DNA from 3 places in the Pelosinus fermentans DSM 17108 genome. Region 1 is predicted to be linked to each of the others. Evidence: riboswitches for the same ligand, from Rfam matches in the RefSeq annotation. Region 1 holds a riboswitch; each other region holds the start of a gene.

Region 1 (5,394 bases):
CAAATCGTCCGGCGGTAAACCTGCTAAAAATAAGGTAATATTAGGATTGCCTTCCTTAATCAGTTTAGCCAAAGGTGATACTAATTCCGGATAGGTGGCATCTGTTGAGCAAATAACAGCAATTGTTGCCCCTGATTCCAAAGCAGCCTTAGCCGCTTCTTCTACCGTAGCAAAACCATTGTTTTTCAGCATGGTAAAAGCGCCTACCTCTAAAAATCCGCTGACAAAATCGGCTCGTGCCTTATGCTGAGGAATTTCTCCCATATTAACAAGGAATACCTCTACATTCTTGCCTGTTCTTTCAATATAGGATTCAGTACGCTGACGTAGCTGCCTATATTGTTCGTCAGCTGAATGAATATTCAAGGGGTTAAATGATGTTACATTCTGATTTTTACGAATCACATGTGTAATATCCCCCAATGTAGCTCCGCTAAGAACAGCAGTAATAGCTGCCTCTAAAAGAGATTTTTCTGCAGTCCCCTTCAAAGATGACTGCTCCACTTCTTCTAATCTGCTTTTACATTCTACATCGTCAATATCCAGGCGATAGTCATTAATTTGGTTCTTACGCTGCTCTTTGAAGATACGAGCATCAAAGACAGGAACTTCTAATGGTTTTTCCAGCAGATTGGGATACATATTGGTACCTAAAATGACATCTTTACGCTTGGCCAGACCATCTGCCTTACTTTTTGCTGTAATTCCTACCTGTTCTTGAGGCAAGTTTTGTTGCAAGGCTTCCACAATACCTCCGGCCGCTTCTACCTCTTGAAACAAACTCCAAGTCTTTTCGGCTACCTCACTGGTTAATTTTTCGATATACCAAGATCCGCCTGCCGGATCAACTGGCTGCGTCAAATTACATTCCTGCTGCAGCATGATTTGTGTATTGCGGGCAATGCGATGAGAAAAATCATCCGCTGGCCGCACGGCTTCATCAAAATAACCTACATGCAAACTATCTACACCGCCTACAATAGCAGAAAAGGCTTCTGTGGTTGTCCTAAGCATATTTACATAAGGATCATAGACACTTTTTGTAAAAGCAGAAGTTCGTGCATGAATGTACATCTTTTGCGCTTCTTGGGTTCCGCCGAAGGCCTCTACAATCTGCGCCCACAACATACGCCCAGCTCTGAGTTTAGCAATTTCCATAAAGAAATTAGTACCTACCGAGAAGGAAAAAACGATCTGTTTAGCAGCGACATCGATAGCGGCGCCCCGCTGCTGCATCTTCTGCAAATATTCCACACCAGTGGCTAATACAAAAGCTAATTCCTGTACTGCATTTGCACCACTATTATGATAAGGATGCCCCTGTACCAGTATCGTTCTTAATTGTTTTGTATTATCGTGAGCCCAATTAGCCGTTGCTGCCATTTCATCATAGTAGGTATCTAAAGAATATGCTAATTCACCTACTGTAGCCAAATATCCAATTGGATCTACACCAATGCAGCCTTTTAACTGATGATAATCGCTGCCGTTGGCTTTCATTAAAGCTGCAAATAAACTGAGCAGCTGCATACCAGAAGTACCCGCAAAAATCAATAAAGGAGTTTTTTCTAAATCAAAACTATGAAAGGTCTGCTGCACATCATCTAAGGTTGACAAAGATATGCCTTTGCCTAGATAAGCATCATCGGCTTTGTCACCATCTATGCCATTCAAGGTCGCTTTATCGGCAACTACATGGATGGTCGTTCCACCTTTATTTAACTCATTCTGCAGAACTTCATGCATTTTCACAGCAAAAGGTTCGGCGCACTCTTGACTGATCTCCCATGGTTTGTCTAAGTATCCCATAGCATTGGACCCTCGTACAAAAGGAAAGCTGCCAGGCAAGGATTCACAATGAGTTAATCCTTCCAAATCTTCTATCCGATACATTGGCTGCAAATTAATACCTTCATAGGTTTTGGTGATTAGCTTTTTCTCCCAATTCGCTCCTTTTAGTGCTTTTTCTGACTCAGCCCGCCATTCTTCATAGGTGGGATAGGGAAACTCAGCAAAGAACCGTGCTGGCGGCTCTTCATGACCTGTTTCTTTATTCTCTACATTCTGATTTGACATACTTTCACCATCCATTTCATTGTCATTCTCTAGCTTTTCATTCAATGGTCCATTAAGGCTGACTGATAATTTGTACTCGATCCACACCAAAGCTGGAACGAATCAGCGGCACGAACCGGCTCTCGATTATAGATCGATACATTTCCTTCTTCGTAATAAGCAGTAACATGCCATTGCCTTTCCTTATACGAATCAAGGAATTAATATATTTTTCAAATTCTGCAGGCAGCATCTGTTCTTTTAATACATGCAATCCTGCCAATAGCTCCGGAGATTCTTGTTCCATTCGTTCTACCAAAGGCGTAAATGGTTCCCATTTCAGCATATCCACTGATGACCTCTACTTTCTTTTCCAGATTTTACAGCTAAAATCTCACTGATAGCAATGTATTTTATCACCCCTTTTCGAAATAAAAAAACTCCCAGCATAGGCCGAGAGCTTAAACGCAAGTATAGAAATAGTATTAATAAAGCCTGGCTATCATAAAACAGCCAGGACGAAAAAAACGCGAATCTTGCGCGTAAATCCCCTCCCCATCTCTCGCAGGTCAATCGGTGATTGCTATATAGGCAGTTCTCCTGACTTTGAATCATTGCTTACCCATACCTTCCCAGAATATTACTCCAGTGGCATAAAAATGGGTTTGCTCCTCATTACAGTGGCGGGACCGCGCCGGAATTGAACCGGACTTCCCTATTAAGCCCCAAAGGGCACCTATACCATCCATATGAAATTTTTGATACGTTATAATATTCACTTTATAATATCTTTAATAAATTGTCAAGTTTTATGTGCTATGATCGGATTGCATACGAGTCTTAAATCTGTTAAATAAAAAAATGGATGGAACCAGCTATGAGCGAAGATGTTCCAATCCCCATCGCCAAAAACACAGCTATGTAAATTGCGATAATAGCATTTGTGATGCCAACGGCCGACACTTCGTGCAAACCAATTTTAGATACAAAAAGAGTGTCAACAAACCCTACGATCGTAATTAAAAAGTTCTCAATTACAGTCGGTACCGCAAGTGTTAATACAACTTTTACTTTTTTCTTTATATTTGGATTCAGAACATTATTAAGCATATTTAGACTCCTGCATGAGACGAATAGTAGAAAAGTCACATTATATTGGGCTTAATCCTGCCTGCTATTAAAGAAAGAATTGATTTTCTTTAATAGCTTAAGAACTGGATTGATTAGAAACGGTATAAAGGCCAACGCAATCGGAACATAGTTTGCTAAAGTTCTAACCAAGGTGCCAGAATGGGCATATGCGATTGCCGGTATAACAAGCATTACTATCATCAGTCGAATTACTCTCATCTTTCTACCTCCTTCTAGCTATGAAAATCAATATGAAAACTGCCTAATGTACCTTTTCTCAAAGCATATCTTTCAATAAAATAGTTAATTTTGGTAGGATCTCTTTTATTTATCTTATCCCCCCAGGGGGATATTGCAAGATTTTTATTTTTTTGTGCACTCCTTTGTGTGCCGCGACAGCGGCATTGTGCCTTTGTGGTTCATAATTTCTTATATTTTTCATTTACTAAAACTTATAAATTCTAGCGCATAAACGTTAAAAAGGTCTGCAAAACTTCTCGTTTGTGCAGACCTTTTTAACGTTTATACACTATTTACTTAGATACAACTGATTTTTCCATATGCACAATTTGAGCATCGCCCTCTTCTTCCACTACAATGCGAAAACCCTGCTTCTCCCAGAAATGAAATCCGCCTGGCAAGAATCGGTGTGTGTGCAGATATATGATTTCATACTCTTTTTCATAACAAAAGGCTTCGACTTCTTTTAGCAGTCTCGATCCAATCCCTTGTCTTCTCAGTGTTTTTTCAATATAACAGCGTCCAATTTCCGCAGTAGTCTTTCCGGGATAGCGTCCTTTCAGAACGGCAATCCGGTCATTATACTCACAAATCGCAATTGTCCCGATAACAGCGCCTTCAAGAGAGAAGGCAGCCCACATTTGATTGCGGTCAGGCTCAATATATAACTTCGCCAGTCCCCAGACATCATCGGTAATAGCACTTTGTCCAGCCTGGGAAAAGAGGTCCTGCAGCTGTCCTAACAAGAAATTTTGCACACTGGCAATATCATTATTGTCAATCTTGCGAATCACTATATTTGGGGCGTCCATCGTAACCTTCCTTTCATGTCCTGCTAAATGTCGTTTTTCCCTGATTACAGCTTTAATAAATGGCAGGCGGCACTGTGCCCTGGCCAAAGCTCCTCGAGCACCGGCTTTTCTCTTCCGCATCTTTCTATGCTCTCCGGACACCTGCTCTGAAACGGGCACCCTGGCGGCAAGTCAAGAGGGCTTGGTATCTCTCCCTCCAGCGACCGGACCACTGTGCCCTCTTTTTTCTTTACAGGAAAAACCGCCTGCAGCAACGCCTTCGTATAAGGATGCTTCGCTTCATTCAGTACGTCGCCCGCAAGCACCTCTACGATATTACCGAGATACATTACGGCAATACGATGGCTTATCTGAGATACCAATGCCAAATCATGACAGATAAAAATCATGGATAGATTCTTTTCCCGCTGTATTCTGACCAGAAGCTCTATAATCTTTTTCTGCACCGATACATCCAGTGCACTGGTCGCCTCATCACAAACCAGGATCTCTGGTTCAAGCGCCAGCGCTCGGGCAATCCCGACACGCTGACGCTGCCCACCACTCATGTTGCCGGGATAGCGGTCGGCAAACTCTTCCGGCAGTTCAACCATACGCAAAAGTTCTTCAGCCTTTTTTTCCGCCTCACGGTCTTTTATCAGCTTAAAGTTGCGCAGCGGCTCACAAAGGATATCTTTTATTTTCATCTTTGGATTAAAGGCCTGCGAGGGATCCTGAAACACCATCTGGATATGCCGACGACTTTGCCGCATACGCTCTCCCGTAAGCCGGGTCAGATCCTCGCCCCGGTGGCAGATAGCCCCACTTGTCGTTGTATGGAGCTGCATGATCAGTTTTACCAGCGTGCTTTTACCGCAGCCGCTTTCGCCAACAACGCCGAGGGTTTCTCCCTGATAAAGGGATAGCGAAACATCATCACAGGCTGTCAGTATGCACCCATCAGCTATTGGAAAACGCTTTATGACATGCTCAATTGTTAAAATCGTCTCCTTGTCAGCTGACATAGCTTTTCCCTCCAACCTGCGGTACCGCATCTAACAGTTCTTTTGTATAGATCGACTGTGGCCGGGCGATAATCTCATCCGTTCTACCGGATTCTACGATCTCGCCTGCTTGCATAACGATCAGCTTATCCGACATATAAGCTGCTACACCG
Region 2 (5,394 bases), 1.1 Mb from region 1:
TGTATACGGAGACCGTCAAGGTGACGGGGGCGAGGGTGGTGTTATTAGTATTTTCGCTCGCAAGATTCGTCAAGATCAACCAGTCTTGATTTTTGGTGACGGCAGCCAGACAAGAGATTTTATTTACGTTGGAGATGTCGCCAATGCTAATTATCAATCATTATTAGTCGATCATGCTAACAAAATATGCAATATTAGTACACAAACAGAAACAAGTGTTAATATGTTAATCGATTATATGGGAAATGTCGCTGGTAAGATGGTAGTGAGAAACTATAATGAAAAACGTGAAGGCGATATTTATAAATCTTCTTTATCAAATGCCACAGCACGGAAAAATTTAGACTGGCAACCACATATGATGCTTTTAGAGGGATTAGCCAAAACATATCACTCCCTCATCTAAACCTTAAATTTTTCTTTGGGATATATTATTATTAACACGCAAATACATGACCAGCGTTGTTAAGTAATAATATATCCATTGCTGTTATAAATCCTATTCATCTAATTAATTCAACTTTCGGAGGTTGCGGACCAAATGTTTAAAAAGTTAGAAACTGGTTTTTGGCTGGTGGCTATAATTACATTATTAATCGTTTTTTTTAATTTGGGCGGAATCCCTTTGTTAGATCCTGATGAACCTGTATATGCAGAAACGCCTAAAGAAATGTTTAGCTTTAATGAATTTCTTTCCCCTCGTATTTATGGGGAGTATTGGTATGATAAGCCTCCCATGTATTATTGGTTAGTAGCTGCCTCTTATAAACTTTTTGGTATGAATGAATTTGCTGCTCGCTTTCCCTCTGCAGTATTAGCTGTTGCTTGTACAGTACTGGTATACCAATCTGGTCGCAGATTATTTAATGAACGAGCCGGTGTTGCTGGAGCGTTAGTATTAGCTACCAGTATTGAATTTTTTTATTTGGGAAAGGCTGCCGTAACTGATATTACTTTACTTTTTTTTCTATCTGCTTCTTTATTAGCTTTTGTAGAGAAAAAATATTATATTGCATATTTATTCGCTGGATTAGCTACATTAACGAAAGGACCTATTGGATTATTATTTCCTGGAGGAATTATCTTTTTTTATCTACTTATTACACGTAACTGGGCTTTATTAAAAAGTATGAAAATATTCTCGGGATTGTTGCTCTACGCTGCGATAGCTGCACCTTGGTATATCTTGATGTATAATATTCACGGAAGTATTTTTGTCGATACGTTTCTTGGCTTTCATAATATTACAAGGTTCACATCTCCAGAGCATCCTGAGGGTGTACTCTGGTATTATTATGTTCCAGTTCTTATTCTGGGTTTCTTTCCTTGGACAGGGTTCATAATTCAATCCATATGGAGTTCTCTAACGAAAAGTACATATGATTCTTCAACTCTATTATTTCTAAATATCTGGTCATTATTTATTTTTGCCTTTTTTACTATTTCTCAAACAAAGCTGGTATCCTATATTTTACCTATGTACCCACCATTATCCATGATTGTTGGTTGGTATATTGATCGTCTTTGGACATCACATGATAAAAGTCATTTTACAAGTTTGTCTATAGGTTTAAGTATACTAACTGCATTATTTATAGGAATTATGTTTATAGGGATTAAAGCTATGCCGCTATTGGCAAATGGCATATATATATCCGCCATAATTTTTATTTTAATGTCTTCCTTGGTAGCGTATTTTGGATGGAAAAACGAAATTCGTCTCGCTTTTTGGACTAAAATCATATCGATGACTTTATTTTCCATGGTTCTAACAGCTATACTGATTCCCGCTGCAGCGCCTATGTTCACAACTAAAAATATTGCTCAAGAATTTAACCGTCAATACGATGGCAAATCTCCAGTGTATGTAGTAAAATTCTTGCGTCCTGGTTTTGCTTTTTACACCAACGTTTATGGCAAGGAGATCGTGCTAGGTACCGATTTTAATGAGTTGATTCAAGAAAGCCAGCGTTCTTATTTTCTAATCAGAAAATCTGAATATGATCGTTTAACAGTTGCAACCCGCCAATCGATTATCATTTTATCTTGCATTAGTGACAAACTATTGTTGCTAAAAGAGTGATACTAAAAATGTGGGTCGAAAAATGTTCTCTACTATCAAAATAAAGTTTAACTTTTATATTTAATCAAAGAATAGCAGGAAATATTTATTCGCTGGTGGAATACATACAACATCAGAAGTTTAATGCCGAGTATAACAATAATTTAATATCTCTATGGGAATAGGTGCTTACGCTTAAAAGGGAAGACTGGTTAAAAGCCAGCACGGTCCCGCCACTGTATTGGGGAATGCAGCTAAGGAATACCACTGGGAAATCCCGGGAAGGTTTAGCTGTATAATGAACCAAAGTCAGGAGACCTACCTATTCTAGCACACCATTATGACTACGAAGGATAGGCAGGTGGTAGAATAAATTAATCACTTGGTTTATTGTACCCTCTGTCTGCAGGGGGATTTTATTTTGTCAAAAAAGATGAGATCAGGAATTACTACAGGTACTTGTGCAGCTGCTGCCACTAAAGCAGCCCTGTTAGCGTGGAAAGGTGAATCCCCCACAATGGTTGATGTTACATCACCACAGGGACATCTTATTAAAGTAGACATTGCCACAAGTCAACGCCTGAATACTGGTGGAAAAGCCAGTGTAATAAAAGATGCTGGCGATGATCCCGATGTAACACATGGCACAACTATATCTGCCGAAATAGAAATTAATACTACGAATGAAATAATCCTGCAAGCTGGTATAGGAGTCGGTATTGTAACAAAGCCAGGTCTATCTGTAGCTGTTGGACAACCTGCTATTAATCCTGGCCCACGTAAAATGATCATGCAAGCAATACAGGATGTATTACCTGATGGTCATGGCGTAACGGTTACTATTTCGATACCTGAAGGTGAAAAATTAGCAAAACGTACGTTAAATTCTACTTTAGGTATTATCGGCGGTTTATCGATTATAGGTACTACAGGCATTGTTGAGCCAATGTCAGAGGAAGCCTTTAAAAATTCACTGTCACCGCAAATATCAATGGTGAGGGCCTTAGGATATGATGAAGTGGTCTTTGCTCCTGGAAAAATTGGTCAGGATATTGCTATTAACCGATATCATCTGCCAACAGAAACGGTAATCCAAACTAGTAATTTTATCGGACATATGTTAGAAAGTGCTGTGCAATATGGTATGAAACAAGTATTAATTTTTGGGCACTTAGGAAAGCTCGTAAAAGTAGCTGCTGGAATTTTTCATACTCATAACCGTGTAGCTGATGCTCGCTTTGAAACTTTAGCCGCCTACATGGCTGCCCTTGGTGCTCCGCAGCAAGCTATACAAGAGATATTAATGTGCAATACTACAGAAGCCGCTATGCCCATAATTGCACAATTTAAATTAAATGATGTGTATCGTGTAATTGCTGAAAGAGTCAGCATTCGGGCTGAACGATATGTATTTGGTGATTTAAAAGTAGGTACCGCAATGATCACTCTGCAAGGTGATTTATTGGCGGTTGATGATACGGCACGAGAAATTGGAGGCAAGTTAGGATGGAACATAAAATAATAGTTGTAGGAATAGGACCAGGTTCACCTGATTACATCTTGCCAGTGGCTAGCCGCATCATTGCAGATGCAAAGGTGATAGCAGGCAGTAAGCGTGCTCTTGCAACCTTTGCTCCTGATCATGGGATTACTAAGGTAATTGACAATGACCTAAAAGGGGTATTAACATTTATCGCTACCTCCCTAATGGATAACGATGTAGTTGTAATGGTTTCCGGTGATCCTGGCTTTTATAGTTTTTTAGCTACCCTTAAAACCAAATTTTCCCCGGCACAGATAACGGTTATTCCTGGTATTAGTTCGATGCAGTTAGCTTTTGCCAGGATCACTGAAATCTGGCAGGATGCAGTTTTGATTAGTATGCATGGACGACAAGCCAAAGATATTGATCTGAATTATGATCCTGAAAAAAAACTTGGCATATTAACTGATTTTGAACAAAATCCTTTATATATTGCAAACGTACTCATTGGGCATGGGTGGCCATTACATTCAAAGGTATGGTTATGTGCTAATTTATCTTATGAAAATGAGAAAATTAAACACTTAACATTAGGTGAAATCAAAGAAGTCGATGGATTTGCTCATTGTGTAATGGTGGTGACAATATGACATATTTTCCAGGTATTAACGATGATGAATTTCTGCGGGGCGACATACCAATGACGAAGCAGGAAGTTCGTATCTTAGTTCTGAATAAAGCTAAGATATGCCCCACCGATATTATTATAGATATCGGTGCAGGTACTGGGTCTCTTTCAATTGAAGCTGCTCTTCAGGCTCCCCAAGGTACTGTATATGCTATAGAGCGTCATCCAGAGGGAGTTGATTTAATTCGTGCTAATGCTGTAAAATTTGGGGCGGCTAATGTTGAAGTCATTTCTGGAACTGCTCCAACAGTATTACAGAACATTCCAAAGGCTGATGTAATCTTTATTGGAGGCAGCGGTGGTCATTTACAGGAAATCTTAAAGCAAAGTAATTATTTATTAAAATCAAATGGACGATTAGTAATTACGGCAATTACCGTTGAAACTTTATATGAAGCTTTACATACTATGCAAGCTAAACCTGAATTTACCGTAGAAGCTTTCGGTATGCAAGTAACACGTATCAAACATATTAAAACAAGTAATATGCTGCAAGCTTTAAATCCAATTTATGTTATTACATCCACTAAGAATATCTGACTCTATTCGTTAGAGAATTTTAATTAATCAGGAGGTTCATTCATGCATGTATCATTTGTAGGAGCAGGTCCAGGGGACCCTGAGCTTATTACTGTAAAAGGACAACGTTTATTAGGTGAGGCAGATGTTATTATTTATGCGGGTTCGTTAGTAAACCCAGCCTTGCTGTCGCTAGCAAAGCAGGGAGCCTCTATTTATAATAGTGCCTCTATGACTTTGGATCAGGTTATAGAAGTTATGGAGAAGGCCACAGAACGTGGCCAGAAAACGGTTCGATTACATACTGGAGATCCAAGTATTTATGGGGCTATTCAAGAACAAATGGATGCCCTGGATAAGAAGAATATTTCTTATGAAGTGATACCTGGCGTCAGTTCTTTCTTGGCAACTGCCGCAGCTTTACAACGTGAATATACGTTACCTGATGTATCGCAAACGGTTATCATTACACGTCTTGAGGGCCGTACACCAGTGCCTGAAAAAGAAAAACTGGCTTTATTGGCCAGTCATAATGCTACTATGTGTATCTTTTTGAGTGTACATATGATAGACAGCGTTATGAAAGAATTAATAGATGGTGGTTATCAGCAAGATACTCCAGTAGCGATCGTACAAAAAGCA
Region 3 (5,394 bases), 160 kb from region 1:
GCTGTCGCAGCATTGCGACAAAATGTTTTGTATTAAATTGTACTATAACTATTATAATAACATAAATAGGAAATAGTCAATCTTATTCGTAGTAAATCATGTTAAATTATGCTAAAAATATAATATCGTTGCAGAAATATCTTAAAATTTTAGGATTGAGGCATACTATTAGGAATAGGAATTGTAAAGTTAGGTACTTTTGGACAGACTAAAATTGATGATTTTTGGTGTGAAAGGGGTTAGTTTATGCGCATCCGCTTGGGGTATGTAGCCATAGCTTTAGGCATTTCTCAAGGATCTCCCAATAAAACAACTACTGTCCTTAATTTAACTAAAATTAAGGACAAAAAGGATCAGCTTAGTAAACTCAGACGCTTGGCAGAAGAAAATTTAGCTACGCAGCTGCGTGTGATGCGTTATAATGCAGCTCATCACATTCAAGTATTTCGGATTACTTCGCAGCTAATCCCTCTAGCGACTCATCCCGTTGCCTTTGGGTGGGATTATTGTGAGGATTTTCGCTCAGAATTGCTTGCCATTGGTGATATTGTAAAAAGGCATGGATTACGGGTTAGCGCTCATCCCGATCATTTTACGATTTTGAATAGTCCACTTGAACATGTAGTAGAAGCGGCCCTTGCAGATTTGCGGTATCATGTGAATCTTTTTGAGGCTATGGAATTGGGAGCCGAATCTAAATTAGTGCTGCATGTAGGGGGATTATATAAAGACAAAGTGCAGTCAATCGAACGTTTTAAAGTAATATTTCAGCAGCTTCCTGATACTATTCGGGAACGGATTATTATTGAAAATGATGATAAATCTTATACTGCCAAGGATGTACTCACTCTTTGCCAGGAGATAAAAGCACCTATGGTATTAGATGTACATCATGATCATTGCTGCAATGAAGGAATACATCTTGAAGATATTCTGCCAGAAATATTTGCAACTTGGGGAAGTCAGATACCTAAAATTCATTTTTCCAGCGCAAGAGAAAGCGCAAATAAAAGAGCACATGCGGATCATATTGCTGTGGATGAATTTTTGAGATTTTTAAACATAGCGAAGAAGTGCAGCCGTGATTTTGATGTTATGATAGAAGCAAAAGAAAAGGATTTGGCACTATTTTCCTTAATGGAAAAGCTAAAAGAAAATTCTGGAGTAAAGGTTATCAACGAAGCTGAGATAGAATATTAGCTTCAAGTTTTTTTCTTTGTATTTGATTTGAAAATCCTTTGACATGTTGTCGAAGAAGATGATATCATGATTAAGAATTACAGAATATTATGCTTTTACAAACAATTAAATAATAATGAAATAGGTGCCCTACGGGGCTTAATAGGGAAGTTCGGTGCAATGCCGACGCGGTCCCGCCACTGTAATAGGGAGCAAAGCCATAGGTGCCACTGGGGTAAGATCCTGGGAAGGCTGGCAGAGCAATGAACTAGAGCCAGGAGAACTGCCTATTTGACAATCACCGTTACACCCACGAGCGATGGGGAGGCGATTAAGTATCTAACATTGTAACCTATTTCTTCCCGGCGCAGCGTGCTGGGATTGTTATGGATATAAAAGATAGTACTTATGTCTGTCTCCTGCTTATGTGGGAGGCATTTTTTTGTTCGGCAAAGCATAATCAAGGAGGTGTTTTCAGCAGAATTAACAAGTACATATATGGAGATAGGTGCCCTACGGGGCTTAATAGGGAAGTCGGTATGATGCCGACGCGGTCCCGCCACTGTGATGGAGAGTGAGCCAAGTTATACCACTGAGAATCAATTCTTGGGAAGGTTTGGCAAGCAATGACCCAAAGCCAGAAGAACTGCCTATCTAACAGTCACCGTTTTACCCACGAGCGATGGGGAGGGGATTTATAGGCATCTTTTTATTTAGATTGCTCTTTTAGTCTGCCCTCCCCATGCAACCCGAAATTATACTTATATATAAATAGCAGCATGAGGAGTGAAAGTATTTTGAAGAGAAATGTAACTAAAAAGATGATTGCGGCGTTAGCCTTAGGATTTATGGTCATGCCCTGTGTACAAGCTGAAGAGGATAAGAGTTTTGAGTTTGATCCAATGATTGTAACGGCCTTGCGAGGAGAAAGCAAAGAGCTGGATACCCCTGCAAATGTAACGGTAAAATCCGGAGATGAACTGCGAGCCACTGGAGCAAAGACTGTCATTGATGCATTGCAATTTGTGGAAGGTATTAATATTTACTCCCAAAATCCATACGGACAGTCCGCAGGGAGAATGAGCAGCGAGCTTGTTATGAGAGGCATAAAAAAAGGTACGCTGATCATGGTAGATGGTGCCCCAATTAATATGAATGGTATGTTCCAGCTTGATAATATTCTGCTGGAGAATGTAGAAAAAATAGAGGTTGTTAGAGGACCAGGATCCGTTATGTATGGCAGTGATGCTTTTGGCGGCGTTATTAATATTATGACTAAGAAACAAGTGAATAATTCCATTACCGTTTCCACAGGTAATAAAGGGCAGCAAAATTATAATCTTAATTTCCAATCAGGAAAATTAGCATTTAGCAGTTCATTTGTTGATACAGGAGAAGTGAATAATCTTACTAAAACCGTGGATTCTAACCCTGCTAAATCAACATATGACAATTTTCTTGGAGGTGAAAAGCAGAGTTTTAATGCTACTTATCAATTTAATGATAAAATGACATTATATTATACCCATACCGAAGATGAATTGAACAAAGAAAGAAGAAGCCTAATGACAAAGAAGGTGACTAGTTTATATAATGATCAGGAAAATCTGGATCGAATTAATTTTCAGTATAACGATAAGGATTGGAAAGCTATGCTTTATGGTTCATTCCGCGATCTCGATTACACTACTAAAACCGTCAGCACAGGAGCCTATGCTTCCAATATCAATTTAAAATCATCAAAATATGGACTGGATGCCAATAAATCATGGGATGATCAGCAAATACACTATTTGGCAGGTATTACACTAGAGCAGGAAAAATATAAAACAATAGATTTTGTAAAACCAGAAAATTCAAAGGGAACTTATGAACGAACAGTTACGTCTCTTTATACCCAAGGAACTAAGGATTTTAATGAAAATAAAAAACTGATTTTAGGTCTTAGGGGACAACATGCCAGAACAGAGAGCGGTGATGAGTACAATCAATTTTTACCACAAATACAATACAATCAAAAGTTGAGGCAGGATAGTTCCTGGTTTGTCAATGTCGGAAAAGCTTTTCGATTACCGACTCTTACTGAATTGCATACAGGTACAACCAGTAACTTTACATCTAATTCTAATTTAAAGCCAGAAAGTGGATGGACGTATGAGACTGGTTGGAAAAAAGAAAGTCAAATTGGCACGCTAAAAACAACTATCTTTATGATGAATATTGACAACCATATTGATACTGATTCTTCAAAGATGTTTCAAAACTTTAGCAAATTTAAAAATGAAGGAATCGAAGTCAGCTGGCAACAAAGGTTATCAGATAAATATAGTTATACTGTTGGCGGTGTTTATGGTAATCCACGAGAAAAGGATGCAACAGGTGAGTGGATTCGAGCATATAGCCGCATTCAGGGAAATCTCACACTTCGCTATACCTTGGACAAGCTGACAGCTAATTTAGCGGCTAACTATACTGCTGATCGATCCAATAAGGCACTAAATGCTCTGCCAGTCAGTCTGATGGTCAATTACCAGTTAAAACCTGAAACTGCTGTATTTGCTACCATAAGAAACGTGTTAAATCGTAATGATGTAACGACAAATAGTAGCAGTTACTATTATGCAGCGCCGCGAACTGTTGAGTTTGGTGTAAAACATTCATTCTAGAGGATAAGGTTAGAGTGTAACAACTAACAAATTGATCTAAAAAATAGAAATCACCTGAATGTTGTGTTGTCTTCAGGTGGTTTTCTTTTCATAAAAGAATTAAATCTTTTTATGAGATTATAATAATCATAAAAAACATGATAAATCATTTAAATAATGAGGGATTATCGTGAAGTATAAAATGCTATTAATTTTTCTTACCGTTTTTTTTATTTTTGGCATTATGGGATGCGCTCAGAAGCAGAATGGGGGAGTGCCAGCAACTGGCAGTTCCAATTATCTTAGTATTCAAGATGATGCTGGACGCCAAGTGATATTACCGAAAAAACCAGAGCGAATTGTACCTCTTTCTCAAAGCTTGGTAGATCTGCTTTATGCTGTTGGCGGGAGCGCAGCAGGCAGGCCCAGCTCGCGGACAGGAACTTTACCTAAAGATATGCAAATCCTGCCTGAAGTAGGCCATGTTGCTAATATAAATACCGAGAAGGTAATGTCCCTGCAGCCCGATTTAGTAATTGGATATCAGGGACTGCATGAAAAAAACATTCCGATTATGGAAAGCAGTAATATCCCCTTCATAATAGTAAAAATAAAAACCTATGATGATGTTATCAAGAATATTAATCTTTTTGGAGGTATTGCAGGCAGGAGAGAGCAAGCTCGAATCGTTGCAGACCAAATGAACCAGCGAATAAAAAAAGTAGTGGATCAGCTTCCTTCAACTTCCAAGAGTGCAGTGATTCTCCATGCCACTGGCAACAGTGTAACAGTACAGCTGGAAAATAGTATTGCCGGGGATGTGGCTAAGATCATTAAACTGAAAAATGTAGCAGCGGATAGTATACCTTTAGATGGAAATCCAGAATCCACGCCTTACAGCATAGAGAAATTAGTAGAAAAAGATCCTGATATTATTTTGATTACCTTCATGGGTGAAAAAGCTGATATTGAGAAACGGCTAAAGCTGGAGGTGGAAAGCAATCCTGCCTGGAATGGTCTTCGAGCGGTGCAAAATAAGCAAGTTTTTTATCTTTCCATGGAATTATTTTTACTAAACCCAGGAATACGTTATGATGAAGCAGTTGCGTATATGGCAAAGATTGTGTACCCTGAGACATATGGTATTATTCAATAGACTGGCTGAGAACATGAGGATGAGGAGGATACCATGAAAATAGTTATATTAACCGTTTCCAATGCGGCCTTAGCAGATATCGTACATGTGCTGCGAGATATAAATAAGGAATTTCCGGATGCTTTACAGCTGAGTTTATTTTATGCAGCCAAGCATTTCCATAAAGGAGAAGCAGAGCGAATTTGTCAAGGAATTCAACATGCGGATTTTATTCTCCTGGATTTGATGGGAGCCTCTCGTGAATACGAAGAGCTTGTTATTGAAGCCTGCCAAGAAAAGACTTGTCAGATTCTTCCCATTGGCGGTGATAAGGAAGAAATTCGCAGACTTCTCAGGTTAGGCAGCTTTTCTGGTAAAGATATGCAAAATGGTATGCAGCCAAGTGCTCGTGCATCTCTTGATTCCATGGTGCGC

The links. Region 1 has a riboswitch for cobalamin ahead of FR7_RS17340 (hypothetical protein). Riboswitches for the same ligand answer to the same signal wherever they lie in the genome.
Region 2: it holds a riboswitch for cobalamin, as region 1 does, so the genes downstream of both, cbiD (cobalt-precorrin-5B (C(1))-methyltransferase CbiD) here and FR7_RS17340 (hypothetical protein) in region 1, are expected to answer to the same signal.
Region 3: it holds a riboswitch for cobalamin, as region 1 does, so the genes downstream of both, FR7_RS17970 (TonB-dependent receptor plug domain-containing protein) here and FR7_RS17340 (hypothetical protein) in region 1, are expected to answer to the same signal.

Annotation. Positions count from the first base shown of each region.
Region 1 covers NZ_AKVN02000001.1:3,736,221-3,741,614, forward strand. Annotated here, with positions in the region: gene FR7_RS17335 (methylmalonyl-CoA mutase family protein) at 1-2,163, opposite strand, end outside; gene FR7_RS17340 (hypothetical protein) at 2,129-2,401, opposite strand; cobalamin riboswitch at 2,629-2,810, opposite strand; gene FR7_RS17345 (MATE family efflux transporter) at 2,905-3,165, opposite strand; gene FR7_RS17350 (hypothetical protein) at 3,217-3,405, opposite strand; gene FR7_RS17355 (GNAT family N-acetyltransferase) at 3,720-4,325, opposite strand; gene FR7_RS17360 (ABC transporter ATP-binding protein) at 4,283-5,242, opposite strand; gene FR7_RS17365 (ABC transporter ATP-binding protein) at 5,232-5,394, opposite strand, start outside.
Region 2 covers NZ_AKVN02000001.1:2,612,312-2,617,705, reverse strand. Annotated here, with positions in the region: gene FR7_RS12060 (NAD-dependent epimerase/dehydratase family protein) at 1-406, shown strand, start outside; gene FR7_RS12055 (ArnT family glycosyltransferase) at 542-2,083, shown strand; cobalamin riboswitch at 2,229-2,402, shown strand; gene cbiD (cobalt-precorrin-5B (C(1))-methyltransferase CbiD) at 2,484-3,584, shown strand; gene cbiE (precorrin-6y C5,15-methyltransferase (decarboxylating) subunit CbiE) at 3,569-4,195, shown strand; gene cbiT (precorrin-6Y C5,15-methyltransferase (decarboxylating) subunit CbiT) at 4,192-4,773, shown strand; gene cobM (precorrin-4 C(11)-methyltransferase) at 4,816-5,394, shown strand, end outside.
Region 3 covers NZ_AKVN02000001.1:3,901,035-3,906,428, reverse strand. Annotated here, with positions in the region: gene uvsE (UV DNA damage repair endonuclease UvsE) at 247-1,200, shown strand; cobalamin riboswitch at 1,306-1,484, shown strand; cobalamin riboswitch at 1,669-1,847, shown strand; gene FR7_RS17970 (TonB-dependent receptor plug domain-containing protein) at 1,977-3,845, shown strand; gene FR7_RS17965 (ABC transporter substrate-binding protein) at 4,015-4,980, shown strand; gene bchH (magnesium chelatase subunit H) at 5,014-5,394, shown strand, end outside.